Regions from separate parts of the Streptomyces sp. NPDC001941 genome, predicted to be linked through region 1. Evidence: predicted binding sites of a transcription regulator. Region 1 holds the regulator's gene; the other holds the start of a gene.
The links. The regulator HspR, encoded in region 1, represses chaperone genes until heat shock. The targets are predictions, from matches to a motif close to TTGAGNNNNNNNNNCTCAA.

Region 1 (12,215 bases):
GGCCGGCCGCGCCGAGCAGGCCCGAGGTGCCCAGGGTCTGGAAGAGCTGGTTGTGCGCGTGGTCGAAGGCGCCCCGGTTGGGCGAGGCCCGGTCGAAGAACAGCTCGGGGCCGTACCCCACCCAGACGTTGTCGCGGAAGGCCGTGAGCGCCACCTGCCACGGCACGGTCCGCCCGTGCAGCGTGGTGATCTCGTCGGAGTCCCACAGCGTCCCCGCCCGCTCCAGCACGCCCGGCACCAGCAGCGCCGCGCACAGCGCGGTCCCGGCGGCCAGCGAGCGCACCAGGACCGGGTGCACGCGCCGCACCGCCTCGCGCCGGTAGAGCAGCGGCAGGCCGAGCGCCGCCGCCAGCCACGCGGTGCGCGACTGCGACATCACCAGCACCAGGGCCGCCGCCGCGCAGTGCAGCTGCCAGCGCCGGGTGCGGTAGGCGGGGGCGAACTCGACCGTGACCGCGAGCGCGGCGAGCACGCCGAGCCCGATCGGGTGGTTGGTCAGCCCGGCGAGGCGGCCGCCCGGGGTGAGCCAGTCCAGCTGGAAGTTGTCGTTGAAGCTGGGCGTGACGGCCCAGGAGGGGAAGACGGCGAAGACCGCCAGGCTGCCCCACACGTACACCCGCAGCACGCCGCGCAACAGGCGTACGGGGGACGGCGGCGGGGCCAGCCAAAGCGCGAGGACCAGCAGCGGCGGCACCCACAGGCGCCAGCCGAACGCGCCGCCGTGCCCGCCGAGCAGGCCCGCCGCCACCGGGCAGGCGTACATCAGCAGCGCGGCGGCGAGCAGCCCGCCGCCGTACCGGGGGCGGTCGGGGCGGCCCGCGGCCAGCGCGAGCGCCACCACCACCAGGGCCAGGCCGACCACCAGGGCCGCGTAGCCCGATCCGGCGTACAACCGCCAGGTGGTGAGGGCGACTTCGGTGCGCGGCTGCCCCCACACCGCGTGCGCGTCGTGGGGGGCGGTGCGCGCCCACACCACCACCGCGAAGAAGGCCGGGCTGAGCCCGGTGAGCCACAGCAGGGCCGTGGACAGCTGGACCGCCAGGGGGCGGCGGGGCAGGGGTGAGGGGCTTCGCATGCGTGCGGCTCCACGGGGTTCGTCCGAGTGGACCATTTCCGGTCGGCCCGTCAGGCGCCAACCGTTTTATAGGTATATGGCCGGTTATGGTCGCAACCGACCGTAACCGATCGGCGGGAGAGTCCGCGTGAATGTCCGGGAATTCCTCGGCGTGCTGTCCAAGCGGTGGATCACCGTGGTCGCGGCCCTCGCCGCCGGCCTGGCGGTGGGCCTGGCCGCCACCTGGCTGGTCGACCCCAGCTACCAGGCGCGCACCCAGATCTTCGTCTCCGCACGGGCGGTGACGGATACTCAGCAACTGGCCCAGGTCAGTACGTTCGGCCAGGAGCGGGTGCAGTCGTACGCCGACATCGTGCGCTCCACCCCCGTGCTCGAAGGCGTCATCGACGACCTGGACCTGAAGACGACCCCGGCGCGCCTGGCCGAGCGCATCGAGTCCTCCTCGCCGGTCGGCACCGTCCTCATCGACATCGCGGTACGGGACACCGAACCGCGCCGCGCCGCGCACGTCGCCAACTCCGTGGCCCGGCACTTCGTCGCCGCCGTCAGCCGCCTGGAGACCCCCGTCGACGGCGGGGCCATCCCGGTGCGGCTGTCCGTCGCCGAGTACGCCTCCGTGCCCGACGCCCCCGTCAGCCCCCGCCCCGCCCTGAACCTGGCGGCCGGGACCGTCGGCGGGCTGCTCCTCGGCTTCGCCCTCGCGGTGCTGCGCGAGACCCTGGACACCACCTTCAGCGCCACCGGCGAACTGGGCGGCGCCCTGGGCGTGCCGGTCTTCGGCTCCATCCCGATGGAGCGCACCGAGCAGGAGACCGTCCTCGCGCTCGGCCAGCAGGCCCACTCCCCGCGCGCCGAGGCCTACCGCCAGCTGCGCACCAACCTGCGCTTCGCCGCCGTCGACCGCGCCCCCCGGCTGATCGCCGTCACCAGCGCGCTGCCCGGCGAGGGCAAGACCTCCACCTCGGTGAACCTGGCCGCCGCGCTCAGCCTGGAGGGCCGCTCGGTCTGCCTGGTCGACGCCGACCTGCGCCGCCCGCAGGTCGCGGCCCGGCTCGGCCTGGTCGAGGGCGCCGGGCTGACCAGCGTGCTGATCGGCCAGGCCCCGCTGGAGTCGGTGCTCCAGGACGGGCCCGGCGGCATCCAGGTGCTGGCCGCCGGAGCCGTCCCGCCCAACCCCGCCGAACTGCTCGCCTCCGGCCAGATGCGCACCGTGCTCACCGAGCTCGCCGAGCGCTTCGACGCCGTGGTCGTCGACACCGCCCCGGTGCTGCCCGTCGCCGACACGGTGGCCCTGGCCTCCCGGATGGACGGCGTGGTGATGGTGGTGCGGGCCCGCAGGACCAAGCGCGAGCAGAGCGTCTCGGCCGCCGACACGCTGCGCTCGGTGGGCGCCAACCTGCTCGGCGTGGTGCTCTCCATGACCCCGCGCCCGCGCGGCGACCGGGCCGGCGCCTACTACGAGTACACCGGCGAGATCCAGGTCAAGGCCTGGCCCCCGGTGGCCGCGCGATGACCGGGGCGGCCGGTCCCGGCGCCTTCGGGGTGCTGTTCGTCTGCACCGGCAACCTGCACCGCTCGCCGATCGCCGAGCGGCTGCTGGCCGCCGCGCTCCCGGCGTCCGGCTACCGGGTGACCAGCGCGGGGACCGCCGCCCAGCCCGCCGTCCTCGACCCGGCCACCCGCTCGGTCATCGCCGCGCTCGGCGGCCGCGAGGGCGGCTTCACCGCGCGCCGGCTGACCGCGGACCTGGTGGCCGGGGCGGACCTGGTGCTCGGCCTGGAGCGCGCGCACCGGGAGGCCGCGGTGCGGCTGTGCCCGCTGGCGATGCGCCGCTGCTTCACCCTCAAGGAGTTCAACCGCCTGTCCGCGCGGGCCGGTTCGGCCGGCTCGGCCGCCGGGGCGGTCGCGCTGGCCGCCTCCCGGCGCGGCGCGCTGGCGGTGGTGCCGCCCGACGGGGACGGCATCGGCGACCCCTACGGGCAGCCCTACGAGGTGCTGCGCACCCGCGCCCTGGAGATCCGCGAGGCGGTCCTCGCGCTCGCCGTGGCGCTCGACCCGAGCCTGAGGAAGGTGTGCCCATGACCACCACCGTGGCGATGGCCTTCGCCGTGATGCCCAAGTCGGACAGTCCGCAGGCCCGCGGGCGCATCGGCGAGCCCGCGGCGTACACGTACTACCGCTGCATGGTCGTCGCCTACGGCTCGCTGCGGCGCTTCAACCCCGGCGCCGACCTGGTGCTGGTCACCACCGACCCGGTGCCCGCCCCGTTCGCCGGGGAGCTCGCCGCGATCGGGGTGGAGGTGCTCGTCGAGCCGTTCGCCCACCGGCCGCCGGAGGGCTACGGGCACGGCTGGCTCAGCTCGCTGTTCCACCTGGACGCGGTGGCGGCGCTGGCCGGGCGCGGCGGCACGCTGGTGATGATCGACCCGGACATGTTCTGCCTGCGCCCGCTGGACGCGCTGCTCGCGGCCTGCGGGGACGCGGTGGGCGTGCAGACCGAGAGCGCGCAGGACATGTTCCACCGGGGTGAGGAGGCCGCCGCGCTGGCGCAGTACGCCCGCTGCTGCGACGAGATGCACCGGGACCTGGGCGAGCCGGACGCCGCGCACCCCAAGTACAGCGGCTCCTTCTACGTGCTGCCCGGGGCCCGGCTGCCGCTGCTGCTGGAGCGGATCGAGCGGGCCTGGGAGCTGGCCCTGGAGCGGCACGCGCGCGGCGCGGAGGTGTTCCACACCGACGAGCACTTCATGAACTACGCGGTGCGCGCCGTCGAGGTGCGCGAACTGAGCGCGCACGTACGGGTGGTGCCGACCGCGCCGTGGCGGCGCTACCTCACCGACCGGGACGTGATCCTCGGGCTGACCCTGTGGAACCTGATGTACGAGAAGGAGCTCGGCTTCCAGCGGCTGTACCCGGCCGCGGCGGACCGGGGGTCCTGGTTCTGGACGGCCTCCGACGAGGTTTTCCGCGAGCGGGCCGGGAAGGTGTTCTCGGCGACCGGGCGCAGCGGGACGCGGCGGCTGGCCCATGTGGCGGGCGGGGTGGTGGAGCGGCTGACGACGGAGCGGATGCAGAAGCGCCTCAAGCCGGTCTATACCCGAATGGTGCAGGTCAGGGCCTCGATGCGGACGGTGTGAGCGTAAGGGGCGGATAAGAGTTGAGTCGGCCTGACTCAGGTCTGTTGACTCCTGCTGACGGGTGATGCATCCTTGAGCCTGTTCCACTCAAGTCAGCTGGAGGAATCGAAATGGCACGTGCGGTCGGCATCGACCTGGGCACGACTAACTCCGTCGTCAGCGTTCTCGAAGGCGGCGAGCCCACCGTCATCACCAACGCCGAGGGTGCCCGGACCACGCCGTCCGTCGTCGCCTTCGCGAAGAACGGCGAGGTCCTGGTCGGCGAGGTCGCCAAGCGCCAGGCGGTCACGAACGTGGACCGGACCATCCGCTCGGTGAAGCGCCACATGGGCACCGACTGGAAGATCGAGCTCGACGGCAAGACCTTCAACCCGCAGCAGATGAGCGCGTTCATCCTGCAGAAGCTGAAGCGCGACGCCGAGGCGTACCTGGGCGAGAAGGTGACCGACGCGGTCATCACCGTCCCGGCGTACTTCAACGACTCGGAGCGCCAGGCCACCAAGGAGGCCGGCGAGATCGCCGGTCTGAACGTGCTCCGTATTGTCAACGAGCCGACCGCCGCCGCCCTGGCCTACGGCCTCGACAAGGACGACCAGACCATTCTGGTCTTCGACCTCGGTGGCGGCACCTTCGACGTCTCGCTCCTCGAGATCGGCGACGGCGTCGTCGAGGTGAAGGCGACCAACGGCGACAACCACCTCGGTGGTGACGACTGGGACCAGCGCGTCGTCGACTACCTGGTCAAGCAGTTCAGCAACGGCCACGGCGTCGACCTGTCCAAGGACAAGATGGCGCTCCAGCGCCTGCGCGAGGCCGCCGAGAAGGCGAAGATCGAGCTCTCCTCCTCCACGGAGACCACGATCAACCTGCCCTACATCACGGCGTCCGCCGAGGGCCCGCTGCACCTGGACGAGAAGCTCACCCGCGCCCAGTTCCAGCAGCTCACCGAGGACCTGCTGCAGCGCTGCAAGACCCCGTTCAACAACGTGATCAAGGACGCCGGCATCCAGCTGTCCGAGATCGACCACGTGGTCCTGGTCGGCGGCTCCACCCGCATGCCCGCCGTCGCCGAGCTCGTCAAGGAGCTGACCGGCGGCAAGGAGGCCAACAAGGGCGTCAACCCGGACGAGGTCGTCGCCATCGGCGCCACGCTCCAGGCCGGTGTCCTCAAGGGCGAGGTCAAGGACGTCCTGCTGCTCGACGTCACCCCGCTGTCCCTCGGCATCGAGACCAAGGGCGGCATCATGACCAAGCTGATCGAGCGCAACACCACGATCCCGACCAAGCGCTCCGAGATCTTCACGACGGCCGAGGACAACCAGCCGTCCGTGCAGATCCAGGTCTACCAGGGCGAGCGCGAGATCGCGGCGTACAACAAGAAGCTCGGCATGTTCGAGCTGACGGGCCTGCCCCCGGCCCCGCGCGGCGTCCCGCAGATCGAGGTCTCCTTCGACATCGACGCCAACGGCATCATGCACGTGACCGCGAAGGACCTCGGCACGGGCAAGGAGCAGAAGATGACCGTCACCGGCGGCTCCTCGCTCGCCAAGGACGAGGTCGACCGGATGCGCCAGGAGGCCGAGCAGTACGCGGAGGAGGACCAGCGCCGCAAGGAGTCGGCCGAGACCCGCAACCAGGCCGAGCAGCTCGTCTACCAGACCGAGAAGTTCCTCAAGGACAACGAGGAGAAGGTCCCGGGCGACGTCAAGACCGAGGTCGAGACGGCGGTGGCCGAGCTCAAGGAGAAGCTCAAGGGCGAGGACACCGCGGAGATCCGCACCGCCACCGAGAAGGTCGCGGCCGTCTCCCAGAAGCTCGGCCAGGCCCTCTACGCCGACGCCCAGGGCGCCCAGGGTGCCGCCGCCGGCGCCGGTGACGAGGCCCCCAAGGCCGACGACGACGTCGTGGACGCCGAGATCGTCGACGACGAGAAGCCGAAGGGCGGCGCTGCCTGATGTCCGAGGAGACCCCGGGCTTCGAGGAGAAGCCCGACGTCCCCTCCGGCGCCACCCCCGACGACGCCGCCGAGGCCGCCGAGTCCCCCTCCGAGGAGGAGGGCAAGGCGGCCCCGGCCGGGGACGCGGCACAGTCCGCCGGCCTGACCGCACAGCTGGACCAGGTGCGCACCGCCCTCGGCGAGCGCACCGCCGACCTCCAGCGGCTCCAGGCCGAGTACCAGAACTACCGTCGTCGGGTCGATCGCGACCGGATCACGGTCAAGGAGATCGCCGTCGCGAACCTCCTGACCGAGCTCCTGCCGGTGCTCGACGACGTGGGCCGTGCCCGCGAGCACGGTGAGCTGGTGGGCGGGTTCAAGTCGGTGGCGGAGTCGCTGGAGACGGTCGCGGCGAAGATGGGCCTGCAGCAGTTCGGCAAGGAGGGCGAGCCCTTCGACCCGACGATCCACGAGGCCCTGATGCACGCGTACGCGCCGGACGTCACGGAGACGACCTGCGTCGCGATCCTCCAGCCCGGGTACCGGATCGGTGAGCGCACCATCCGCCCCGCGCGGGTGGCCGTCGCCGAGCCCCAGCCCGGGGCGGCCCCGGCCGCCAAGGAGGAGCCGCAGGCGGACGAGGAGAGCGGTGGCCCCGAACAGGGCTGACGCACAGGCCGACGCGAACCCAAGCGTCCGGAAGGAGGGACGTCGATGAGCACGAAGGACTTCGTCGAGAAGGACTACTACAAGGTCCTCGGCGTCCCCAAGGACGCCACGGACGCCGAGATCAAGAAGGCGTACCGCAAGCTGGCCCGGGAGAACCACCCCGACGCCAACAAGGGCGACGCCAAGGCGGAGGAGCGCTTCAAGGAGATCTCCGAGGCGAACGACGTCCTCGGCGACCCCAAGAAGCGCAAGGAGTACGACGAGGCCCGGGCGCTGTTCGGCAACGGCGGCTTCCGCCCGGGCCCCGGCGGCGGCAGCTTCAACTTCGACCTGGGCGACCTCTTCGGGGGCGCCCAGGGCGGGGGCGGCTCCGGCCCCGGAGCGGGCGGTTTCGGCGGCGGCCTCGGCGACGTGTTCGGCGGGCTGTTCAACCGGGGCGGCGCCCCGGGCGGCGCCACCCGCACCCAGCCCCGGCGCGGCCAGGACCTGGAGTCCGAGGTCACGCTGAGCTTCACCGAGGCCGTCAACGGCTGCACGGTCCCCGTGCGGCTGTCCAGCCAGGCGCCCTGCAAGGCGTGCTCCGGCACCGGCGACAAGAACGGCACCCCCCGGGTGTGCCCGACCTGCGTCGGCACCGGACAGGTCTCGCGCGGCTCCGGCGGCGGCTTCTCGCTGACCGACCCGTGCGTGGACTGCAAGGGCCGCGGCCTGATCGCCGAGGACCCCTGCGAGGTCTGCCACGGCAGCGGCCGCGCCAAGTCGGCCCGCACCATGCAGGTCCGGATCCCGGCGGGCGTCTCCGACGCCCAGAAGATCCGGCTGCGCGGCAAGGGCGCGGCGGGCGAGCGCGGCGGCCCGGCCGGCGACCTGTACGTCGTGGTGCACGTGGACGCCCACCCGGTCTTCGGCCGCAAGGGCGACAACCTCACCGTGACCGTGCCCGTCACCTACCCGGAGGCGGTGCTCGGCGGCGAGGTGAAGGTGCCGACCCTGGACGGCCCGCCGGTGACGCTGAAGCTGCCCGCCGGCACGCCCAACGGCCGCACCATGCGCGCCCGCGGCAAGGGCGCGGTCCGCAAGGACGGCACCCGCGGGGACCTGCTGGTGACGGTCGAGGTGGCGGTGCCCGCCGAGCTGTCCGACAAGGCCCGCGAGGCGCTGGAGAGTTACCGCGAGGCGACCGTGGGCGAAGACCCGCGGGCGGAGTTGTTCCAGGCGGCGAAGGGAGCATGAGGCCATGGACAGCCGATCGGGGCGCGGCCGCAATCCGTACGAACTGACGGACGAGACGCCCGTCTACGTCATCTCGATCGCCGCCCAGCTGTCCGGGCTGCACCCGCAGACGCTCCGGCAGTACGACCGGCTCGGCCTGGTCTCGCCGGACCGCACCGCGGGCCGCGGCCGGCGCTACTCGGCACGCGACATCCAACTGCTGCGCCAGGTGCAGCAGTTGTCGCAGGACGAGGGCATCAACCTGGCCGGCATCAAGCGCATCATCGAGCTGGAGAACCAGGTGGCCGCGCTCCAGCAGCGCGTCGCCGAGCTGTCGGCCGCGGTCGAGGGCGCGGCGGTCGCGATGCAGCAGCGCGAGGCCCAGGTCCACGCCTCCTACCGCCGCGACCTGGTCCCGTACCAGGACGTGCAGCACACCAGCGCGCTGGTGGTGTGGCGCCCCAAGCGGGGCGAGTAGCCACCCCGCGCGCCGTCACGCGCCCGCAGGGCCCCTCCGGTCTCCGGAGGGGCCCTGCGGCGTTGTGCCCGTGGTCACTGGTCCTGCTCCAGGATCCCGGACTGCGCGATCAGGTAGCCCAGCTGGGCGCGGCTGCCGCTGCCCAGGCTGGAGGCGAGCTTGGCGATGTGGGCGCGGCAGGTGCGCACGTTCATGCCGAGCCGGCGCGCGATCGCCTCGTCCACGTGCCCCTCGACCAGGAGCTTGGCGATGGAGCGCTGGACGCCGCTGACGCCGCCGAGCACGGTGGCGTACGCGACGACCTCGTCCTCCCAGGGGATGCCGTACAGCCAGAACTGGTCGAAGACGCCGACCAGGTACTGCACCAGGCCCTCGTGCCGGAGTTCGAGGGCGACCCTCCTATCGCTCCGCGCGGGCACGAAGGCAACTTTCCGGTCAACGATGATCAGCCGGTCGATGATCTCCTCCAGGGTGCGGACCTCGAGTCCGTACGGGGAGATGCGCTCGACGTATCCCATGGTCGCGGAGTGGTGGCGCGCGGTGTGCTGGTAGAGCGTGCGCATCCGGACGCCCCGGTCGAGCAGCGGCTCGACGCGGCGCAGGCCCGCCTGGACGGTCTCGGGGCGGCGCCCGCTGCCGGGCTGGATGGTGAGGAGTTCCTCGTTGCACTCGTCCATGACCCTGTCCAGCGTCGCGTTGATGACGCTGAGGCCCTCCAGGACGCTGATCGCCTGGCTCCCGGCGGGGTCCGGGGTGGTGATCGTCAGGAATGGCTCGAAGGTGTCGGCCAACGAGATAGTCAGTTGCCTGCGTTCCTGTATCTCGCGCTCGATGGGGTGTATGAGCTGGTTGAGCGCGATGGACGGGGGTACGGGCCGCAACCAGTCGGGGTCGTCCGGGTCCGGGTGGAGCAGGGCCAGTTCGATGACGCAGGTCGCGGTTTCGGCCTCGGAACGGGCGATGCGTCCGGCTCGTAGAGCGGCCGCATAAAGCCGCTTTCCCTCCTCGCACAGCTCGCCGTGGGTATGCCCGTTTTCCGAATTGCCCCTCTTCAACTGCATTTGCACCCCCCTCAGGGTCCTGAATTACAGGAACATGATGCCTGGACTTGCTGGTGGAAGGGTTCGGAGTGAGCCATCGTCATAGGCGCGGGGGAGGAGGTAATGATCAAAAGAGGTGGAGACCGGCCATGACCAGGATGGTTCGTGCACTTGGCGTCATAGCTGTTGCCTCGGCAGCCGCTCTCGGCGCTTTCGCCGCCCACAGTGATCCCGTGGCACACGGCATGTCCGTGCACGGTGTCGTCGCGGCCCCGGGCGAGCCCACGTGGGAAGCCGCCGCGGCAGCTCACCGCGAGCCGACGTGGGAGGGCGCACCGGCCAGGGACTCCGTCGCATGACCGTCCCGCCCGACGACCGGGTCTTCCGGCGCGAGATGGCCACGGCGTACCGCTCCGGGTGGCACTTCATCGACCTCGTCACGGCCATCCCCCACCGTGGCGACTCGTTGATGGTCACCCTCTTCGGGGAGCCGATCGTCGTCGCCCGTGAAGAGGACGAGGACGTACGCGCCTACCGGTGTCTGCGTCGCCCCCGCGGGGCACCGCAGCCCGTCCGCTGTGCCATCAGGTACGGCATGATCTTCGTCAACCTCGACCAGCGGGACCACCAGCTCGTGGACCAGCTGGACGACCCGGAGACCATCACCGCCACCCCCCGCAGTGCCTGAGCGATTCCCCCGTCGTTACAAATCGCTCGGGTACTTCCCCCACACAGCGGCGCCATCGCGGACCTGAAACGCGATGGCGCCGCTGTGCTGTCCGCGGGTGCTCCGCGTCCGCCCCGCGGCGGACGTCAGGCCCGCCCCATCGCCCGGGTCAGCGCGATCTCGATGACCACGCGGTCCGGGTTGGGCGACGGCGTGCGGCCGTAGCGGGCCGCGTAGCGCTCCACCGCGTCCGCGACGGCCTCCGGCTCGGTGCGCACCCGCGCGACGCCCTCCAGGGTCGCCCAGCGGCGCCGGTCCACCTGGCAGACCGCGACCCTCGCCCCGTCGGCCCCCGCGGCCAGCACGTTCACGGCCTTGCGGCTGTGCCGGTTGGTGATCACGCGCGCGATGCCGCGCTCGCCGCCCTCGGGGTCGTACGTCACCCCCACCGCCACCACGTGCGGCGTGCCGTCGGCGCGGGGGGTCGTCAGCGTGCTCACGTGCCGCTCGCGCCAGAAGGCGAGATAGGTCGGATCGGGGTTGCCTGGGTCTGTCGCCATGGCGAGGAAAATACCGCTCCGCCCGGCCGCCGGACCGCCCGGCGACCTCCCGTCATCAGATTGAGTGGAATAGACTCAACTTTGTGTACGTTGGATGAGTCATAGCCCGTGATGACGTGGACGGACCGCGCACGAGGAGGAGAAGACGCACGTGGACGCCGAGCTGACCAACAAGAGCCGGGACGCGATCAACGCGGCCACCGGCCGCGCCGTGTCCGGGGGGCACCCGGACCTCACTCCGGCGCACCTGCTGCTCGCCCTGCTCGAGGGCCAGGACAACGAGAACGTGACCGACCTGCTGGCGGCCGTGGACGCCGACCAGGCGGCGGTCCGGGCCGGCGCCGAGCGCGTCCTGGCCGCCCTGCCCAGCGTCTCCGGCTCCACCGTCTCGCCCCCGCAGCCCAGCCGCGACATGCTGGCCGTCGTCGCCGACGCCTCCCAGCGCGCCAAGGAGCTGGGGGACGACTACCTGTCCACGGAGCACCTGCTCATCGGCATCGCCGCCAAGGGCGGGGCGGCCGGCGAGGTCCTGGACCAGCAGGGGGCCACGGCGAAGCGGCTGCTGGACGCGTTCGAGAAGGCAAGGGGAGGGCGCCGGGTGACCACACCCGACCCGGAGGGTCAGTACAAGGCGCTGGAGAAGTTCGGCACGGACTTCACGGCGGCCGCGCGCGAGGGCAAGCTCGACCCGGTGATCGGGCGGGACCAGGAGATCCGCCGGGTGGTGCAGGTGCTCTCGCGGCGCACCAAGAACAACCCGGTGCTCATCGGTGAGCCCGGCGTGGGCAAGACCGCGGTGGTGGAGGGCCTGGCGCAGCGCATCGTGAAGGGCGACGTGCCGGAGTCGCTGAAGAACAAGCGGCTGGTCTCGCTGGACCTGGGCGCGATGGTGGCCGGGGCGAAGTACCGCGGCGAGTTCGAGGAGCGGCTGAAGACGGTCCTGTCGGAGATCAAGGAATCCGACGGGCAGGTCATCACGTTCATCGACGAGCTGCACACGGTCGTCGGCGCGGGCGCCGGCGGCGACTCCGCGATGGACGCGGGCAACATGCTCAAGCCGATGCTGGCCCGCGGCGAGCTGCGGATGGTGGGCGCGACCACCCTGGACGAGTACCGCGAGCGGATCGAGAAGGACCCGGCGCTGGAGCGGCGCTTCCAGCAGGTGCTGGTGGCCGAGCCGAGCGTGGACGACACCATCGCGATCCTGCGCGGGCTGAAGGGCCGGTACGAGGCGCACCACAAGGTGCAGATCAACGACGGGGCCCTGGTGGCCGCCGCGACGCTGTCCGACCGGTACATCACCTCCCGGTTCCTGCCGGACAAGGCCATCGACCTGGTCGACGAGGCCGCGTCCCGGCTGCGCATGGAGATCGACTCCTCGCCGGTGGAGATCGACGAGCTGCAGCGCTCGGTGGACCGGCTGCGCATGGAGGAACTGGCG
Region 2 (17,426 bases), on a different contig from region 1:
GACCTCGCCGCTGTTGCGGGAAAGGCTGGCCCGGACGTACTCGGGTGTGGCGAGCAGTCCCGTCACCATGGTGGGCAGGAAGAACCTGAACTCTGTTGTTACTGCTTCTTGTCGAGACCGCGCTTGCGGGACGACCAGTCGTCTTCCCATGCGGTATTGGCCGAGCGAACGATGGCCAGTATTTCCTGAGCGAGCTCACGACTGGTCCGCAGCGCTTCTAGGATGATCTCGACGTCGACAATGTTCGGAGTGAGCTTCCGGCTCTCGATGTTGCTGATCTTGGTTTGCGACATGTTGCAGCGCCGAGCGAGCGCGGTCTGGCTGAGACCGGCTCGCTTGCGCTCCGTACGCAACGCTTCGGCCAGGTCGGATCTGGACTGTCCCAGCCGCTCAGGCTCAAGTGTCAAGATCCTTCACGTACTCCTCGAAGGGCACGGACCCGGCTACGGCGATTCGCTGGTATTCCACGAACGGTGCAACGTCACCCTCATGGACTTCCCGACTGATCTGCCTTCCGTCGGGGTGGTAGTTCATGTGGACCACCTCGGAGTGGTCGAACATCCAGAAGTCCCCGACGCCTTCCAGCGGATTGGGTCTGCCGGTCACGTCCATGATGCGGATGTCTTCACCGGCCAGAGCATGGGCGAAGTAATACTGGTGGAATTCGAAACGCAGGTACTCGGAAAGCGGGCGCGTGACGATGTGAACGCGCCCTTGCACACGTCCCTCCGACGCCTGCCGTCGCAACCGTTCGGTGTACTCGTTCGCTACGGTGCGGGGGTCGACTCGTGCGCCGTCGCGCCAAGCCTGGATCTCTTCGGCCTCCTGCGGCATGAGGTACTGCGGCAGGGTCTCAAGTCGCCACGCTTCACGGGTGAAGCTCTCGAAGCGCGCGGCCCACTCCTCACCAGCCAAGAGCACGGAGCGCCTCCTTCAACGTCTCCTCGGAGATCTCGACGAGTCCTTGTCCGTCAGAGGCCGGTTCCGCTGCCGGTAAGGCGGATCAGTTCCTCACGAGCCATGATGCCCCTCGGTCCGGCCTGCTGCGGACCGGTCGCGAGGACGTTACGAGCCGGGGCAGTTGGGCGTCCATGCGCCGACGCCAATATTGGCGTAGTCGGGTAGAACTCGTGGTCCCGGCAGTCGCGGCGCCGCTCCACCACCCGAGGCCAGGCAGTCCCCGCCCCGCCACTTCCCGAAAGCCTCCGGCGGCGGGGGGAACGGCGCAGCTGGTGCGGGCAGCGAACCAGCGGGGCTTCGCCCCGGCACCCCACACGAGGTACACCGGTCCTGCGGAGGGCACAGCAGCATCCACCCCAACTGCCGGAGGTTTTGGGGAAAGGGCGGGAAAGGGCCTGCCCCAGCCTTGGCCGCCACACGGGCCCGGTCCGTCGCGGCCGCGAGCACCCAGCGGAACCGCAACCCTCGATCCGGCCCGCCCCACGACCACAGGCCCACAACGCACACGCGAAGAACTGGCCGCGAAGAGCACCGCCCCGCGGGGGCTTCGCCCCCAGCACCCCCAGCGGGGCTGCCGCCCCCGCACCCCGCGACTACCTGACCAACAAGCCCTGGACGAGGCACGCCTGGCCGGTCCCAGGCGCACTGCGGCAGCACCGCCGCACAGCCCTTCACCACCCCGCAGGCTCACCCCGCACGAGGCACGCCGGGTGAGGCCATCGGGCCCAGTACAAACCACCCGGCCCTCAGCCCAGGCCAAGCCCAAGCCTCCTGGCCCCCCGCAAACCACCCGGCCGCCAGCCCAGGCTCCGGGCCGCGCAAGCCTCTCGGCCCTCGGCCCCAGTGCAAACCCAGGCCCGGCGCAAGCCCCCCAGCCTCCAGCCCGAGCCCGAACCCGAGCCCGCCCGTCTCAGTCCCCCAACCCCGCCAAGTACGCCCCCGCCTTCTCCGGGTCGTAGAAGAACCCCTCGAAGTCCGACGGGTCGTCGAAGCCGTTCGCGATGCGGTCCGCCACCGCCGGGACCTCCCCCGCCGCGCCGAACAGGTTCAGCACGTGCTCCGGCGGGGCGCCCAGCATCGCCGTCGTCCACTTGGTGACGTGGCGTGCTGTGTCCCAGTAGCGCTCGAACGTGGCCCCCATCCACTCCTCGTCGAACGGCTTGTCGCCGCGTTCGACGATCGAGTCCAGGTAGGAAGCCGCGCACTTGGCCGCCGAGTTGGAGCCCTGGCCCGTGATCGGGTCGTTGGCGACGACCACGTCGGCGACGCCGAGCACCGCGCCGCCGCCGGGCAGCCGGCCGATCGGGTTGCGGACCGTGGGCGCGTAGCGGCCCGCCAGGGTGCCGCCCGCGTCGGTGAGTTCGACCCGGGTGGCGCGCGCGTACTCCCAGGGCGTGAAGCGCTCCATCAGTTCCAGGGTCAGCGACAGGTGCTCGGCCGGGTCCTTGATCCCGCGGAACGCGTCGAGCGGGCCGCCCGGCACACCCTCCCAGAACAGGATGTCGGCCCGGCCCGAGGTGGTGAGCGTCGGCATGACGAACAGCTCGCCCACCCCCGGCACCACGTTGCACCGCACCGCGTCGAACTCCGGGTGCTCCGGGCGCGGGCCCATGCCGTGCACGTACGCGACCGCCAGCGCGCGCTGCGGCTCGGTGTGCACCGAGCGGCTCGCGTCGCGGCCGAACATCGACACCAGCTCGCCCTTGCCCGCGGCCACGAGCACCAGGTCGTAGGCGCGGGCGAAGTAGTCGAGGTCGGAGACGGCGGCGCCGTGGATGACGAGCTGGCCGCCGCGCTGCGCGAAGGTCTCCATCCAGCCCGCCATCTTCACCCGCTGGTCGACGGACTGCGCGTACCCGCGCAGCCGCCCCACCCAGTCGATGGGCCGCGAGGAGTCGGGCCCGGCGATCGAGACGCCGACGCCTTCGATGCGCGGGGCCTGGGTCTCCCAGAAGTTGATGCCGAGGTCGCGCTCGTGCTGGAGCGCGGTGTGGAACATGCACTGCGTCGACATGACCCGGCCGGACCGGATCTCGTCCGCGGTGCGGTTGGACATCAGGGTGACCTCGTAGCCGCGCGCCTGGAGGCCGAGGGCGAGCTGGAGGCCGGACTGGCCGGCCCCCACGATGAGTATCTTCCGCATGGCGGTGGTGTCTTTCGGTGAGGTGTGCGGGGACGGGGGTGGGGGGTGGCCGGGAGTGGGGGTGGCCCGGCGCCCGCCTGGCCGGCTGTGCGGGGGGGGGCGCCGATCTTCCGGGGCGGCCGCTATTCCGGCGTGGCGTCCAGCGCGTGCCCCACCAGGGACAGCAAGGTCTCCACCACGGTGAACCGCTTGCGCGCGTCCATGATCACCACCGGTACGTCCGGGGCCACGGACAGCGCCTCGCGCACGTCCTCGGCCTCGAAGCGCTCGGTGCCCTCGAAGTGGTTGACCGCGACGACGTACGGCAGTCCGCAGCTCTCGAAGTAGTCCAGGGCCGGGAAGCAGTCGGCCAGGCGCCGGGTGTCGGCCATCACGACCGCGCCGATCGCCCCGCGCACCAGGTCGTCCCACATGAACCAGAACCGCTGCTGGCCGGGCGTGCCGAAGACGTACAGCACCAGGTCGTCGTCGAGCGTGAGCCGACCGAAGTCCATGGCGACGGTGGTGGTCAGCTTGTCGGGCGTGCCCGACAGGTCGTCGCTGTCCTCGCTGGCCTGCGTCATCAGCGCCTCGGTGCGCAGCGGCGCGATCTCCGAGACGGCGCCGACGAAGGTCGTCTTGCCGACGCCGAAGCCGCCCGCGACGACGACCTTGGTGGCCACCGGCGCCCGGGTGTGGTCCAGCTCCCAGGGCTGCAGGACCTCCTGGGTGGCGGCCCCGGGCTGGGCCGGTACGGCGGCGCCGAGCGGGTCCGCGGCGCGGGGGTCGCGGAGGCCGGGGTCGGAGACGTCAGAGACGGCGGAGTCCACTGAGCACCCTTTCGAGCAGTGCGCGGTCGGGGCGGCCCTCTCCGTGGCCGGTCCCGTAGACGCGGATCTTCCCCTGGTCGGCCAGGTCGCTGAGCAGCACCCGGACCACGCCGAGCGGCATGCGCAGCAGCGCCGAGATCTCGGCGACGGTGCGCATGCGGCGGCAGAGCTCGACGATGGCGCGCAGTTCGGGCATCACCCGGGAGGCGAGCGCGCCGCCGGTCAGCTCGCGCCGCTCGGGCGGTGCTTCGAGGGCGGGCGCGCTGGAGACGAACGTCTCGACGAGCAGCACGTGGCCGAACCGGGTGCGGCCGCCGGTCAGGGAGTACGGACGGACCCGGGCGGGCCTGCGGCCCTCGCCGCGCACCGGGAGCCTGTGGGTGGCGGACGTCACCGGTCGTTCCCCTCCATCGACTTGCGCAGCTCGCTGCGGAGTTCGGGGGTCAGAACGTGTCCGGCCCGGCCCACGAAGAGCGCCATGTGGTAGGCGATGACGCTCATGTCGCAGTCGGGGGCGGCGTGCACGCCGAGCAGCGAGCCGTCGCTGATGGACGTGACGAAGACGCTGCCCTGCTCCATCGCGACCATGGTCTGCTTGACCTCGCCGCCGTCCATCAGCCGGGCGGCGCCGATGGTCAGGCTGGCGATGCCCGAGACGATGGTGGCGAGGTCGGCGCTGGAGCCGCGCGGCCCGTCGGGGCGGCCGTCGGCCGGGCCGACGCGCCGCTCGGGGTCCGAGGACAGCAGGAGCAGCCCGTCGGAGGAGACCACGGCCACCGAGACGACGCCGGGCACCTCCTCCACGAGGTTCCCCAGCAGCCAGTGGAGGTTGCGGGCCTCGCTGCTCAGTCCGAATGTGCCGGTCGCAGTCAACTGCGTGCCTCCTCGGCTGTCTCCCCCGACGTCTGAGTGGTGGTGGATCCCCCGGACCGCGTGTTCCCCGCTTCGCGCTCGGCGACGCGGCGGCCGTCCTCGGCGCCCCGCTGGAAGCCGCCGAGCTTGCGGCGCAGGGCCTCGGCGTCGACGCCCCCGCGCCTCTGTACGGGGGCGGCGGCGGGCCGGACGTTCTTCGGGGTGCGCTTGGGCAGCCCCTTGTCGGTGGTGCGCGGCGGCTCCTGCCCGGGTTCGGCGGGCCGCTCGTGCACGGGCTCGGCCACGGAAGCGGCCTCTTCCCGTACGGGTTCGTCGCCCACGGGTTCGTGGCGTACGGATTCGTCGCGTACGAGTTCATCGCGTACGAGTTCGTCGCGTACGGGTCCGTGGCCCGCGGGCTCTTCCGGTACGGGTGCGGGCGCGGGCTCGTCCCGTACGGACCCGGGCTCGTCCCGTACGGCCGACGGCTCGGGCTCCGGCGCGGGTGCGGGCCGCTCCTCGGCGGACGGCGCCGGGAAACGGAACTGGAGCGTGGTCTCGCTCTCCGACTCGCCGCGCGTACGGGCGGGCAGCGCGTTGGAGTTGGCCTCGGCGACCGACCCCGGCAGGTTCAGCGCGGGCGGCGCGCCCGGCACCGTGACGACCGGCGGCAGCAGCGTGGTGGGCGGGGCGGCCGGGAGCAGCGCCTTGGGCAGGACGAGCACGGCGGCCACGCCGCCCTGCTGCTGCTCCCTCAGCTGCACCCGGACCCCGTGGCGCGCGGCGAGCAGGGCGGTGACCCGGATGCCCAGGCCCTCGCCCCCGTGGTCGTCCGGGTCGGGGTCGGCGAGCCGGGCGTTGAGCTCGGCCAGCCGCTCGGCGGCCATCCCTATGCCGTCGTCGGCCAGCGTGACCATCACCTCGCCGCCCTCCAGGAGCCAGCCGGAGATGCGGACCTTGGAGTCGGGCGGGGAGAACGAGGTGGCGTTCTCCAGGAGTTCGGCGATCAGGTGGCTCAGGTCGTCGGCGGCGAACCCGGCCACGTGGGCGTGCGGCGGCAGCGACTCGATGGCCACCCGCTCGTACCGCTCGATCTCGCTGACGGCGGCGCGCAGCACGTCGACCAGCGGTACGGGCCCGGGGTGGCCGTGCACGTGCTCGTGGCCGGCCAGGACGAGCAGGTTCTCGCTGTGGCGGCGCATGACGGTGGCCAGGTGGTCGAGCTTGAAGAGGGTGGCCAGGCGCTCCGGGTCCTGCTCCTTCTCCTCCAGCCGCTCGATGACGCCCAGCTGGCGCTCGACCAGGCCGAGGGTGCGCAGCGAGAGGTTGACGAAGGTGTGGTGGACGGTGTGCCGCAGCCGCTCCACCTCGGTGGCCAGTTGCCCGGTGCGTTCGCGCGCCTGCCGTGCCTGCTCGGCGAGTTCGGCGGCGAGCGCCTCGCGGGCCCCGGCCTGGTCGTCGCGATCGGCGTCGAGGCTCTCGGCCCGGGCCGACAGGTCGCGCAGCTTGCCGTGCAGCGTGTTGAGGGACCGTACGACCTGGGCGAACTCGTCGTTGCGGCCGGTGAAGCGCACCGGCTCCTCGGCCTCGGGCTCCGCGGCGAGCCGGGCGGCGCCGAGCCGGAGCACGGCGAGCGGGCGGGTGAGGGTGCGGGCGACGGCGGTGGAGACGCCGATGGCCACGAGCAGGCAGCCGCCGAGCAGGGCGATGCGCAGCTCCAGGCCGGTGACGTCGTCGTCGCGGAGCTTGGCGGCCTGGGTGACCTGGCCGGAGGCGAGGGCGGCCTCGACGCCGCGCATCTGCTCGATGCGGGCGGAGAGCGCGGTGTTGAGCCGGGCCGGGTCGGTGTCGCGCTCGCCGGAGCTGAGCCGGGGCTGGTCGGTGAGCCTGGCCAGGTACCCCTCGGCGGTCTTGATCTCGGGCCCGCTGAGCGTGCCGGAGAGCGAGGAGCGGGCCGCCGGGGAGGCGGCCTGGTCGAAGTCGGCGAGGGCGGCGAGCTCGCGCACCCGGGTCTGCTGGGCGAGGGCGGTGGCGGCGTCGCGGAGCCGGCCGGGGCTGGACCCGCGGACCTCGCCGTCCTGCCCGGAACCGTTCTGCCCGGAACCGTCCTGCCCAGCCCCGTCCTGCCCGGAACCCTCCTGCCCGGAACCGTCCTGGCCGCCGTCGTCGCCGGAGCGGGCGCTGAGCGCGGCGAGGAGCAGTCCGCGGGTGGCGGAGGCCTGTTCGACGGCGATGCCGAGGGCGGCGGGGGCGCGGCCGGACTCGGCGACGCCCGCCGGGTTGCGCTCGGCGAGGTCGGCGGCGACGGCCTGGAGGGCGACGATGACGGCGGAGTACGCGCGGTGCGCCTCCAGGGCCGAGCCCTCGCCGGTCAGGGCGGTGCGGCGCAGGGTGGGCACCTTGGCCAGCTCGCGGCGCAGGGCGTCGGGGGCGGCGGCGCGGACCTCCTCGACCTGGCGGTCCACGCGCGCGGTGGCGGAGGCGTCGAGACCCTTGCCGGTACGGCCGGAGGCCACGTACCGCACGACGGTGTCGCGCTCGTCGGCGAGGGAGTGCGCGAGGGAGACGGCCTGCCGGTCGAGCTCGGCGAGCGTGACCAGGTTCTGGGCGTCGTTGAGTTCGGCGGAGGCGGCGAGCACGGCGGGCGCGCCCGCGGCCACCACGGTCAGCCCGACGAGGGCGACGCCCACGACGAGCCGGCTGCGGACCCGCACGCTGCGGCCCCCCGGAGCCTGAGGGTCGCCGGGAGTGTCACTGCGCTTCTGCACCGGTGCTCGCAATCTCGACTCGTCCGCCCTGGAGGCAGAGGTGACGACCGGTCACTCACGCAGTCACACACGTCACTGACGAAAGCACCTCCAGCCGCCTGCCCCTGATACGGCTTCAGACCATTCCAGCGGATTTGGGAGGGAGGCGCGAATCGGCTGCTCCGCCACCTGAACGAGTGAACATCACTCCGGAGTTGGCGAACAACTCACCGGTGAGCGGCCCGTGGGGCGCCGTGGGACGCGGGCTGGAACTTCCGTCGCGGCTTTGGCAGGATGCCCGCCCGCAGCTCCACGGAGCCTTCGATTCCGGGCCCCGACCACGCCCCCGCCCCTTGGTACAGGCCAATTTCGGCCGCTTTGCGGGCGATGTGAAGGAGTCCTGCAGACTGGGGATCATGCACAGCGAACTGGTGACGGTCCCCGGCCTGCCCGAACGCCCCAACGAGGACTGGGCGGCGGTGGCACTGCCCGCCTCCGGCCGGGGCGGGACGGTCGTCCTGCTCGACGGGGTGACACCGCCGCGCGGCGACGACGGGTGCGTGCACTCGGTGCCCTGGTTCACCGCCCGGCTCGGCGGGGCGCTGACCGAACTGTCCGGTTCGCGGCGTGACATGACCCTGGCCGATATCCTCGCCGAGGCAATCCGGCGCACCGCCGACGCCCACCGCGGCACCTGTGACCTTTCTCACGTCCGTACGCCCCAGGCGACGGCGGTCCTGGTGCGCTGGGACGAGGAGGCGGTCGAGCACCTGGTCCTCTCCGACTCGGCGCTGCTCCTGGAGTCCCCCGACGCCCGGGTGACGGCGGTGCTCGACGACCGGCTCGACCGGGTCCCGCGCGAGGTGCTGCGCTCCCTGGAGGCCACCGACCGGCTGCGCAACGCCGAGGGCGGCTTCTTCACCGCGGCGGCCGACCCGTCGGTGGCGGCCCGCGCGGTGACGGGGACGACGCCGCGCGCCGACGTACGGGCGCTGGCGGCGCTCACCGACGGGGCCTCGCGCTGGGTGGAGCTGTTCGCGGCGGGCGACTGGGCGGACTGCTTCGGGGTGCTCCGCAAGGAGGGCCCGCGCGGCCTGGTGGAGCGGGTGCGGGCGCTGGAGGACGCGGAGGCCGAGGAGCGCGGCCAGGCCCCGCGCTGGAAGCGGCACGACGACGCGACGGCCGTCTTCGTGGAGCCGTAGGACCTCATGGGGCCGCCGGTCCGGGCGGCGGGCCCCGTCGGCCCGTCCTACTGCTCGCCCGCGCGGGCGTTCAACTGGTGCAGCAGCCGCGCCAGTTCGGCGACCTCGCCGCGGTCCCAGCCGGCCAGCTTGCGCACGTAGGTGTCGCGGCGGGCGTCGCGGACCCGGATGAAGCGGGCCCGGCCCTCCTCGGTCAGCCCGACGAGCCAGGCGCGGCCGTCGGCGGGGTCGGGGTCGCGGGCGACCAGGCCGAGGTCCTCCAGGGCGCGCAGCTGGCGGCTCATGGTCGCCTTGCCGACGCCGAAGTAACCGGCGAGTTCGGTGGCGCGCTGGCGGCCCGCCTCCTCCAGCCGGGCCAGCAGGCCGTAGGCGGCGGGTTCGAGATCGGGGTGGACCTCGCGGGCCATCTCCCCCGAGGAGGCCCGGGCGCGTCGCAGGAAGACCCCCAACTCCCGCTCCAGTGCCAGGAATTCGTGGTCCACACCAGTTTGCCCGGACGGTCCGCCGGTCGGCCCCGGTTCACTTCCCGTACCGCTTCCGTGCACGTCAGCACCCTTCGCCGCGTCTTACGAGACTGAAAGTTTCTTCCGGCGGCGCCCATCGCCGCAGCTGGGCAAGTATTTCGCAGGAGTAGACCAACGGCAGCACCCCGGGGCCCTTCCACCGCGGGGTTCTACGTGCGTAGCTTCAAGACTGACATGTCCACGCTAGGGCAGGTCCCCAGTCCCCCCACCGATGCTGTTCGGAGGCACCCCATGCCCGCGCACAGACCCGGCACCATCCGCACCCGCGCCACCCTGGCCGCCGCCCTGCTCGCGGCCCTCGCCCTGCTGCTCGCCCTGCCCGGCGGCGCCGGCGCGGCCGACCGCCCCGCCCGCGGCTCCGCCCACCTCGGCATGGGCGTCCCCTCCCACGACGGCGTCGGCGGCCTGCCGCGCCAGGACCGCGCCGCCCAGACCGAGGGCGTCGACGTCTCCAGCCACCAGGGCAACGTCGACTGGGCGGGCCTGTGGAACAGCGGCGTGAAGTGGGCCTACGTGAAGGCCACCGAGGGCACGTACTACAAGAACCCGTACTTCGCGCAGCAGTACAACGGGTCGTACAACGTCGGGATGATCCGCGGGGCCTACCACTTCGCCACCCCCGACACCACGGGCGGCGCCGCGCAGGCCGACTACTTCGTCGACAACGGCGGCGGCTGGTCCCGCGACGGCCGCACCCTGCCGGGCGCGCTGGACATCGAGTGGAACCCCTACGGCGACGCGTGCTACGGCAAGAGCGCGGCGTCGATGGTGACCTGGATCCGGGACTTCCTGAACCAGTACCGGGCGCGCACCGGGCGCGACGCGGTGATCTACACGGCGACCAGCTGGTGGAAGCAGTGCACCGGCAACTCCGCCGCCTTCGGCGCGACCTACCCGCTGTGGGTCGCCCGCTACAACACGACCGTGGGCGAACTCCCGGCCGGCTGGGGCTTCCACACCATGTGGCAGTACACCTCCACGGGCCCCGGCGTCGGCGACCACAACCGGTTCAACGGCGCGCTGGACCGGGTCCAGGCGCTGGCCAACGGCTGACGCCGCGGCACCCACCCCAGCAGAGGACACCCCGGCGTGAGCGGCGCCGGGGTGTCCTCGGGGTGAACGGATCGGTCCAGACCTCTTGCCTGTTGGTCCAGACCAATGCAACGCTCTCCGGGACGCCAACACCCCCACGCCCAGGGAGAGTTACGCATGTCCGCCTACCGAACGGCCGGTGCCCTCGGCGCCGCGGCCGCCACCGCGCTCGTCGTCCTCACCCCCGGCACGGCGAGCGCCCACGGCGCGGTGTTCAACCCGGTCAGCCGGATCGCCGCGTGCTACGCGGAGGGCCCGGAGACCCCCAAGTCCCAGGTCTGCAAGGACCTCGTCGCCGACTCGGGCACCCAGCCGCTGTACGACTGGAACGAGGTCAACATCGCCAACGCCGACGGCAAACACCAGCTGCTCATCCCGGACGGCAAGCTCTGCTCGGCCAACCGCGAGAAGTACCGCGCGCTGGACTGGGCCCGCACCGACTGGCCGGCCACCAGCGTCAAGGCGGGCGCGTTCGGCTTCAGGTTCCGGGCCACGGCCGCCCACTCGGGCACCATGACCGTCTACATCACCAAGCAGGGCTTCGACCCCACCAAGCCGCTGAAGTGGTCCGACCTGGACACCACGCCCGTCGCCACGTACGCGACCTCGCGCACCGCGGACAACGGCTACTACAACTTCACCGGCACCCTGCCCGCCCGCACCGGACGCCACGTCGTCTACAAGGTCTGGCAGCGCAACGACAGCCCCGAGGCCTTCTACAGCTGCTCCGACGTGGTCTACGGCTCCGGCGCCGCCGCCGCGGCGGCCCCCAGCGAGCGGACCATCGCCTCCGGCGCGTCGAAGTCCACCGTCAGCCACCACGGCCACGGCGGCGGCGAGGCCATCGCCCCGGCCGGAGCGACCTCCCCGGCCGGCTCCGCGGCGGCCCCGGCCCTCGCGGGCGGCGCGGCGGCCCTGACCTTCGCGGCGGGCCTGGTGATGTTCCGCACCCGCCGCCGCGCCGAGGAGCGGTAGCACCCGCGGGGCGGCGGACAGTAGGACCCGCGTGTTACCCGGCGCTCTCTAGGGGAAAGCGGAGCGGGTGAGCGAGGATGGTGCCATGGACCGGAACACGCAGTCCCGCCGGACGGGCCCGTGGCCCGCGGGTCGCCGCGGGGCCGCGGCCCTGTGGTGCGCCGCCCTGGCCACCACGCTCGCCGCCTGCTCCGCCGCCGGTGCGGCGGTCGATCCGGACGGCACCGGCACCCAGGCGAGGCCCGCGCTGCCCCAGCCCCAGAAGTCGGCCGTCCCGGCCGAGACCAGGCTGCCCTCGATGGGCGTCCTGCTCGACGGGGGCGGCCACTGGTGCAGCGCCAGCGTCGTGGACAGCCCCAAGGGCAACGTGGTGGTGACCGCCGCGCACTGCGTCTTCGACGACGAGGGCGCGCCGATGAAGGACTTCTCCTTCGCGCCCGGCTTCCACGGCAAGGACAAGGGGACGGCGCCCGAGGGCACCTGGAAGGTGCGGGCCGTCCAGGTGGGCGGCGCGTGGCCGCCGCCGGACGACTCCGACGACTCCTCCGACCAGGACGACTCCGACGCGGCGCAGACCGCGGCGGACAGCACCGACTTCGCCTTCCTGACCCTGGATCCCGACGCCAAGGGCCGCCAGGTGCAGCAGGTGGTGGGGGCCGAGGTGCCGGACTGGAACTCGAAGGCCGAGCGCCGGGTCACCGTCTTCGGCTACCCCAACGCCGAGCACAACCCGGACAACCACCCGATCGCCTGCACCACCGACACCACCAAGGACCCCGACCTGGACGGGTCGATGCTGATGGAGTGCGGCGGCTTCTTCGACGGCACCAGCGGCGGCCCCTGGCTGGCGGACTACCGGGACGCCGGCCACCGGGGCCGGATCATCGGCGTGACCAGCGGCGGCGACACCGACGCGGAGACGACGGCGGTGGTCTTCGACGACGCGGCGAAGGCGCTGTACGAGAAGGCGGCGCGCGCCTAGGGCGTACGGACAAGACGCGCGCCTGGTACGTACGGACAAGAGGGGAGGGGCCGCGCGGTGTGCGCGGCCCCTCCCCTCTTACCCACTCACTACGCGTACGGGTCAGGCCGCGGCCGGGACCGGCACCTCCGCCGGGGCCAGCGCGATCTCCAGGACCTGGCGCACGTCCGTCACCGGGTGGACCTCCAGCTTCTCCAGGATCTCGGCCGGGACGTCGTCCAGGTCGGGCTCGTTGCGCTTGGGGATCACCACGGTGGTGACGCCCGCCCGGTGCGCGGCCAGCAGCTTCTGCTTCAGGCCGCCGATCGGCAGCACCCGGCCGGTCAGCGAGACCTCACCGGTCATCGCCACGTCCGGGCGGACCAGGCGCCCGCTGAGCAGCGAGGACAGCGCCGTGACCAGCGTGATGCCGGCGCTCGGGCCGTCCTTGGGGACCGCGCCCGCCGGGAAGTGCACGTGCACGCCCCGGTCCTTCAGGTCGCCCACCGGCAGCTCCAGCTCCGCGCCGTGCGAGCGCAGGAAGCTCAGCGCGATCTGCGCGGACTCCTTCATCACGTCGCCGAGCTGGCCGGTCAGGGTCAGCCCCGCCGCGCCCGTCTCCGGGTCGGCCAGCGACGCCTCGACGTACAGCACGTCGCCGCCGGCTCCGGTGACCGCGAGGCCGGTGGCCACGCCGGGCACCGAGGTGCGCCGCTCGGCCGGGTCCTGGGCGGACTCGGGCACGTGGTGCGGGCGCCCGATCAGCCCGCGCAGGTCGCCGTCGGTGACGGTGAACGGCAGCTCCCGCTGCCCCAGCTCGTGCTGGGCGGCCACCTTGCGCAGCAGCCGGGCCACGGCGCGCTCCAGGTTGCGCACGCCGGCCTCGCGCGTGTACTCGCCGGCCAGCTTGCGCAGGGCGCCCTCGTCCAGGGTCACCTCGCCGGGCTCGATGCCGGCCCGCTCCAGCTGGCGCGGGAGCAGGTGGTCCCGGGCGATGACGACCTTCTCGTCCTCGGTGTAGCCGTCGAGGCGGACCAGCTCCATGCGGTCGAGCAGGGCCTCCGGGATGGCTTCGAGGACGTTGGCGGTGGCCAGGAAGACCACGTCGGACAGGTCGAGCTCGACCTCCAGGTAGTGGTCCCTGAAGGTGTGGTTCTGCGCCGGGTCCAGGACCTCCAGGAGGGCCGCCGCCGGGTCGCCGCGGAAGTCGGAGCCGACCTTGTCGATCTCGTCGAGCAGGACCACCGGGTTCATCGACCCGGCCTCCTTGACGGCCCGGACGATCCGGCCGGGCAGCGCGCCCACGTAGGTGCGCCGGTGGCCGCGGATCTCCGCCTCGTCGCGCACGCCGCCGAGGGCGACCCGCACGAACTTGCGGCCCATCGCGTGCGCCACGGACTCGCCCAGCGAGGTCTTGCCGACGCCGGGCGGGCCGACCAGCGCCAGGACCGCGCCGCCGCGCCGCCCGCCGACGACGCCCAGGCCCCGGTCGGTGCGGCGCTTGCGCACGGCCAGGTACTCGGTGATCCGCTCCTTCACGTCCTCCAGGCCCGCGTGCTCGGCGTCCAGCACGGCCTGGGCGCCCCGGATGTCGTACGCGTCCTCGGTCCGCTCGTTCCAGGGGATCTCCAGGACGGTGTCCAGCCAGGTGCGGATCCAGGAGCCCTCCGGGGACTGGTCGCTGGAGCGCTCCAGCTTCTCGACCTCCTTCAGGGCCGCCTCGCGGACGTGGGACGGCAGGTCGGCGGCCTCCACGCGGGCCCGGTAGTCGTCGGACTCCTCGCCCTCGGACTCGCCGTTCAGCTCGCGCAGCTCCTTGCGGACGGCCTCCAGCTGGCGGCGCAGCAGGAACTCGCGCTGCTGCTTGTCGACGCCCTCCTGGACGTCCTTGGCGATGGACTCGGCCACGTCCTGCTCGGCCAGGTGCTCGCGCAGCTGGTCGGCGGCGAGCTTGAGGCGGGCGACCGGGTCCTCGGTCTCCAGGAGCGCGATCTTCTGGGCGGTGGTCAGGAACGGCGAGTAGCCGGAGTTGTCGGCCAGCGCGCCGACGCCGTCGATCTGCTGGACGCGGTCCACGACCTGCCAGGCGCCGCGCTTCTTCAGCCAGCTGGTGGCGAGGGCCTTGTACTCCTTGACCAGCTCGGCCACCTGGCCGGGCAGCGGGTCGGGGACGTCCTCCTCGACGGCCGTGCCCTCCACCCACAGGGCGGCGCCGGGTCCGGTGGTGCCGGCGCCGATGCGGACCCGGCGGCGGGCCCGGATCAGGGCGCCGGGGTCGCCGTCGGAGAGCCGGCCCACCTGCTCGACGGTGCCGAGCACGCCGGTGCCCGCGTAGGTGCCGTCGACGCGCGAGACGAGCAGCACCTGGGGCTTGCCGCCGGCGCGGGCGGCGGCCTGGGCGGCCTCGACGGCGGCGCGCACCTCGGTGTCGGACAGGTCGAGCGGCACCACCATGCCGGGCAGGACGACCTCGTCGTCCAGGGGCAGGACAGGCAGGGTGAGCGGTGCGGACGTGGAAGCCATGATCTCCCCTTCGGCAGTCAAGTTGAGCTGTACGGACTCAATGCACATGAGCCGCCCAGTGTTCCCCGACGGCTGTTCGCTCTGAGCGATCAGGGGGAAGCGCAGGTCAGGGGCGCGGGCCGGGCCAACGGCGAAGGGCCCCGGAGCGGCGCTCCGGGGCCCTTCCTCGTACGCGACTCAGGCCGCGGCGGATCCGTACGCCCCGACCCAGCGGCGGGCCAGCGGCCAGCTCGCGACGCCGATCAGCAGGGCCAGCAGGTGGCCCCAGTCCGAGAGCGGGTCGGAGAAGGCCAGCAGGTCCTGGAGCACCATCAGCGAGACCACCGCGAGGACGGCGGTGCGGGCCAGCGGGCGCAGCAGGCCCGCCAGCGCCCCCAGGCTGGCCATCAGGCCGAAGCTGATCCCGTAGTCGAGGCGGTGCAGCGAGCTGGCCGGGAGGTGGCCGGCCACCACGGACAGGCCCACCGGCACCTCCGTCGCCAGGGTCGCCACCACGTGCCCCAGGGCGAACAGCGCGGCCGTGCGCCACGCCCCGACCCGGCGCTCCAGCGCCGTCAGGACGAAGAGGAAGGCCAGCGCGAAGGGCGAGGTCAGCCCGCCAGCGATCCACAGCGCGCTGCCGAGCAGCACGGTGAGCGGGCTGCTCACCAGGTGCGCCACGTCGGTGCTGGAGCCGCGCAGCAGCGAGTCGACCGTGTCCGGGTCGCCGTACTGGGCGTACAGGGACGTGCCGATCAGGACGAGGGCGTAGCCGAAGGTGAACGGGGTGCCCTTGGGCGTGGGCAGGAGGCGCAGCGCGTGTCGCCACCAGGGGGTGGCGAGGGACGCCGGGAGGGTGGCGCCGCGCTGTGCGGGGATGGCGTCGAGCAGGCGGACACCCCCGGCCGCCGTCGCGTACGACTGCTCGTACGACTGCGTCTGTGCCACGCCGAGGCTCCTTACGTCCGTACCGTTGTGCAAGCCCCCCGGACCACCCTGCCCCACGCCCCACGTGACGATCACCGGGATCGGCCATGACCTGCGTCACACCGCGACCACCCGGAGCAACCATCGCACGGCCGCGCGCGTCGCGCACACGTCAACGGGGCTCCCCCCGGCACCGGCACCCCCGGGGAAAAGGCGGCGCGCCGGCCCGCCGGACCCGGCTACGTTGCCGTCATGGCTACGACACTCGACCGCCGCGAGGGACCGCACGGCGAAGTGGTGCTGCGGCGCAACGGCCCGCACTACGAGATCATCGCCAACGGCACCTTCCTGATGGACACCTCCGACGGGCGCTCCGAGCGGCTGCTCGTCGACGCGGCGCTGGCCGCCCTGGACGACCGGCCCGCCCCCACCGTGCTGATCGGCGGACTCGGGGTCGGCTTCTCGCTCGCGCACGCCGCGGCCGAGCCGCGCTGGGGCCGGATCGCCGTGGTGGAAAGGGAGTCGGCGATCATCGAGTGGCACCGCACCGGCCCGCTCGCCGAGTTGTCCGCGGCGGCGCTCGCCGACCCGCGCGCCGAGGTCCTCCACACCGACCTGGTGCGGTACGTGCGTGAGGCGTCGGACACATACGACGCGCTCTGCCTCGACATCGACAACGGCCCCGACTGGACCGTCACCGAGGACAACGGGTCGCTCTACTCACCCGTCGGACTGGCGTGCTGCGCCGCGCGGTTGACGCCCGGAGGGGTGCTCGCGGTGTGGTCCGCACAGCCCTCCGGGGAATTCGAAGAGTCATTGCGGAATGCCGGATTCACCGGGGTAAGGACCGAAGAGGTGCGGGTTGCCCGGGGAGTTCCCGACGTGGTCCATCTCGGCGTTCGCCCTGCGTAGCCGTAACTCCTCCACTGCCCTTACGCTGCTGACCGGACACCACGATCTACGGACGCGGTTCGCGCGCGGTGCGGGAAGCGACGCGGGAATCAACACGCGCGACAGGGGCGGGGCGATGGAGCAGACACACACCAGCCACAACGGTGCCGCGCAGTACCCGGCGGCCAGTGCCCAGCGCCGGGTGCTGGTCGTCGAGGACGACGCGACCATCGTCGAGGCCATCTCGGCACGGCTGCGGGCGGAGGGCTTCCTCGTCCAGACGGCGACGGACGGCCCGGCCGCGGTCGACGCGGCCGAGGCCTGGCAGCCGGACCTGATGGTCCTGGACGTGATGCTGCCCGGCTTCGACGGCCTGGAGGTCTGCCGCCGGGTCCAGGCCCAGCGCCCGGTGCCGGTGCTGATGCTCACGGCGCGTGACGACGAGACCGACATGCTGGTCGGCCTGGGCGTCGGCGCCGACGACTACATGACCAAGCCCTTCTCGATGCGCGAGCTCGCCGCCCGGGTGCACGTGCTGCTGCGCCGGGTCGAGCGCGCCGCGCTGGCGGCCGTGACGCCGCGCAGCGGCATCCTGCGCCTCGGCGAGCTGGAGATCGACCACGCGCAGCGCCGGGTGCGGGTGCGCGGCGAGGACGTCCACCTCACCCCGACCGAGTTCGACCTGCTGGTCTGCCTGGCGAACACCCCGCGCGCGGTCCTCTCCCGCGAGCAGCTGCTCGCGGAGGTGTGGGACTGGGCGGACGCCTCGGGCACCCGCACCGTCGACAGCCACATCAAGGCGCTGCGCCGCAAGATCGGCGCCGAGCGCATCCGCACGGTC

Region 2: the regulator HspR is predicted to act here: its motif matches at 14,811-14,829, upstream of lon (endopeptidase La).

The regions. Positions count from the first base shown of each region.
Region 1 covers NZ_JBEOYE010000040.1:71,626-83,840, reverse strand. Annotated here, with positions in the region: gene ABT160_RS25350 (O-antigen ligase family protein) at 1-1,075, opposite strand, end outside; gene ABT160_RS25345 (tyrosine-protein kinase domain-containing protein) at 1,203-2,588, shown strand; gene ABT160_RS25340 (arsenate reductase/protein-tyrosine-phosphatase family protein) at 2,585-3,157, shown strand; gene ABT160_RS25335 (glycosyltransferase family protein) at 3,154-4,212, shown strand; gene dnaK (molecular chaperone DnaK) at 4,323-6,167, shown strand; gene grpE (nucleotide exchange factor GrpE) at 6,167-6,817, shown strand; gene dnaJ (molecular chaperone DnaJ) at 6,863-8,050, shown strand; gene ABT160_RS25315 (heat shock protein transcriptional repressor HspR) at 8,055-8,507, shown strand; gene ABT160_RS25310 (helix-turn-helix transcriptional regulator) at 8,582-9,568, opposite strand; gene ABT160_RS25305 ((2Fe-2S)-binding protein) at 9,903-10,235, shown strand; gene ABT160_RS25300 (pyridoxamine 5'-phosphate oxidase family protein) at 10,361-10,774, opposite strand; gene clpB (ATP-dependent chaperone ClpB) at 10,926-12,215, shown strand, end outside.
Region 2 covers NZ_JBEOYE010000063.1:37,284-54,709, forward strand. Annotated here, with positions in the region: gene ABT160_RS32490 (helix-turn-helix domain-containing protein) at 99-407, opposite strand; gene ABT160_RS32495 (DUF6879 family protein) at 397-921, opposite strand; gene ABT160_RS32500 (styrene monooxygenase/indole monooxygenase family protein) at 1,871-3,103, opposite strand; gene ABT160_RS32505 (GTP-binding protein) at 3,226-3,912, opposite strand; gene ABT160_RS32510 (DUF742 domain-containing protein) at 3,893-4,306, opposite strand; gene ABT160_RS32515 (roadblock/LC7 domain-containing protein) at 4,303-4,785, opposite strand; gene ABT160_RS32520 (sensor histidine kinase) at 4,782-7,544, opposite strand; gene ABT160_RS32525 (hypothetical protein) at 7,928-8,713, shown strand; gene ABT160_RS32530 (MarR family winged helix-turn-helix transcriptional regulator) at 8,761-9,258, opposite strand; gene ABT160_RS32535 (lysozyme) at 9,469-10,290, shown strand; gene ABT160_RS32540 (lytic polysaccharide monooxygenase auxiliary activity family 9 protein) at 10,447-11,304, shown strand; gene ABT160_RS32545 (trypsin-like serine peptidase) at 11,390-12,286, shown strand; gene lon (endopeptidase La) at 12,389-14,788, opposite strand; gene ABT160_RS32555 (rhomboid-like protein) at 14,966-15,715, opposite strand; gene ABT160_RS32560 (spermidine synthase family protein) at 15,947-16,606, shown strand; gene ABT160_RS32565 (response regulator transcription factor) at 16,722-17,426, shown strand, end outside.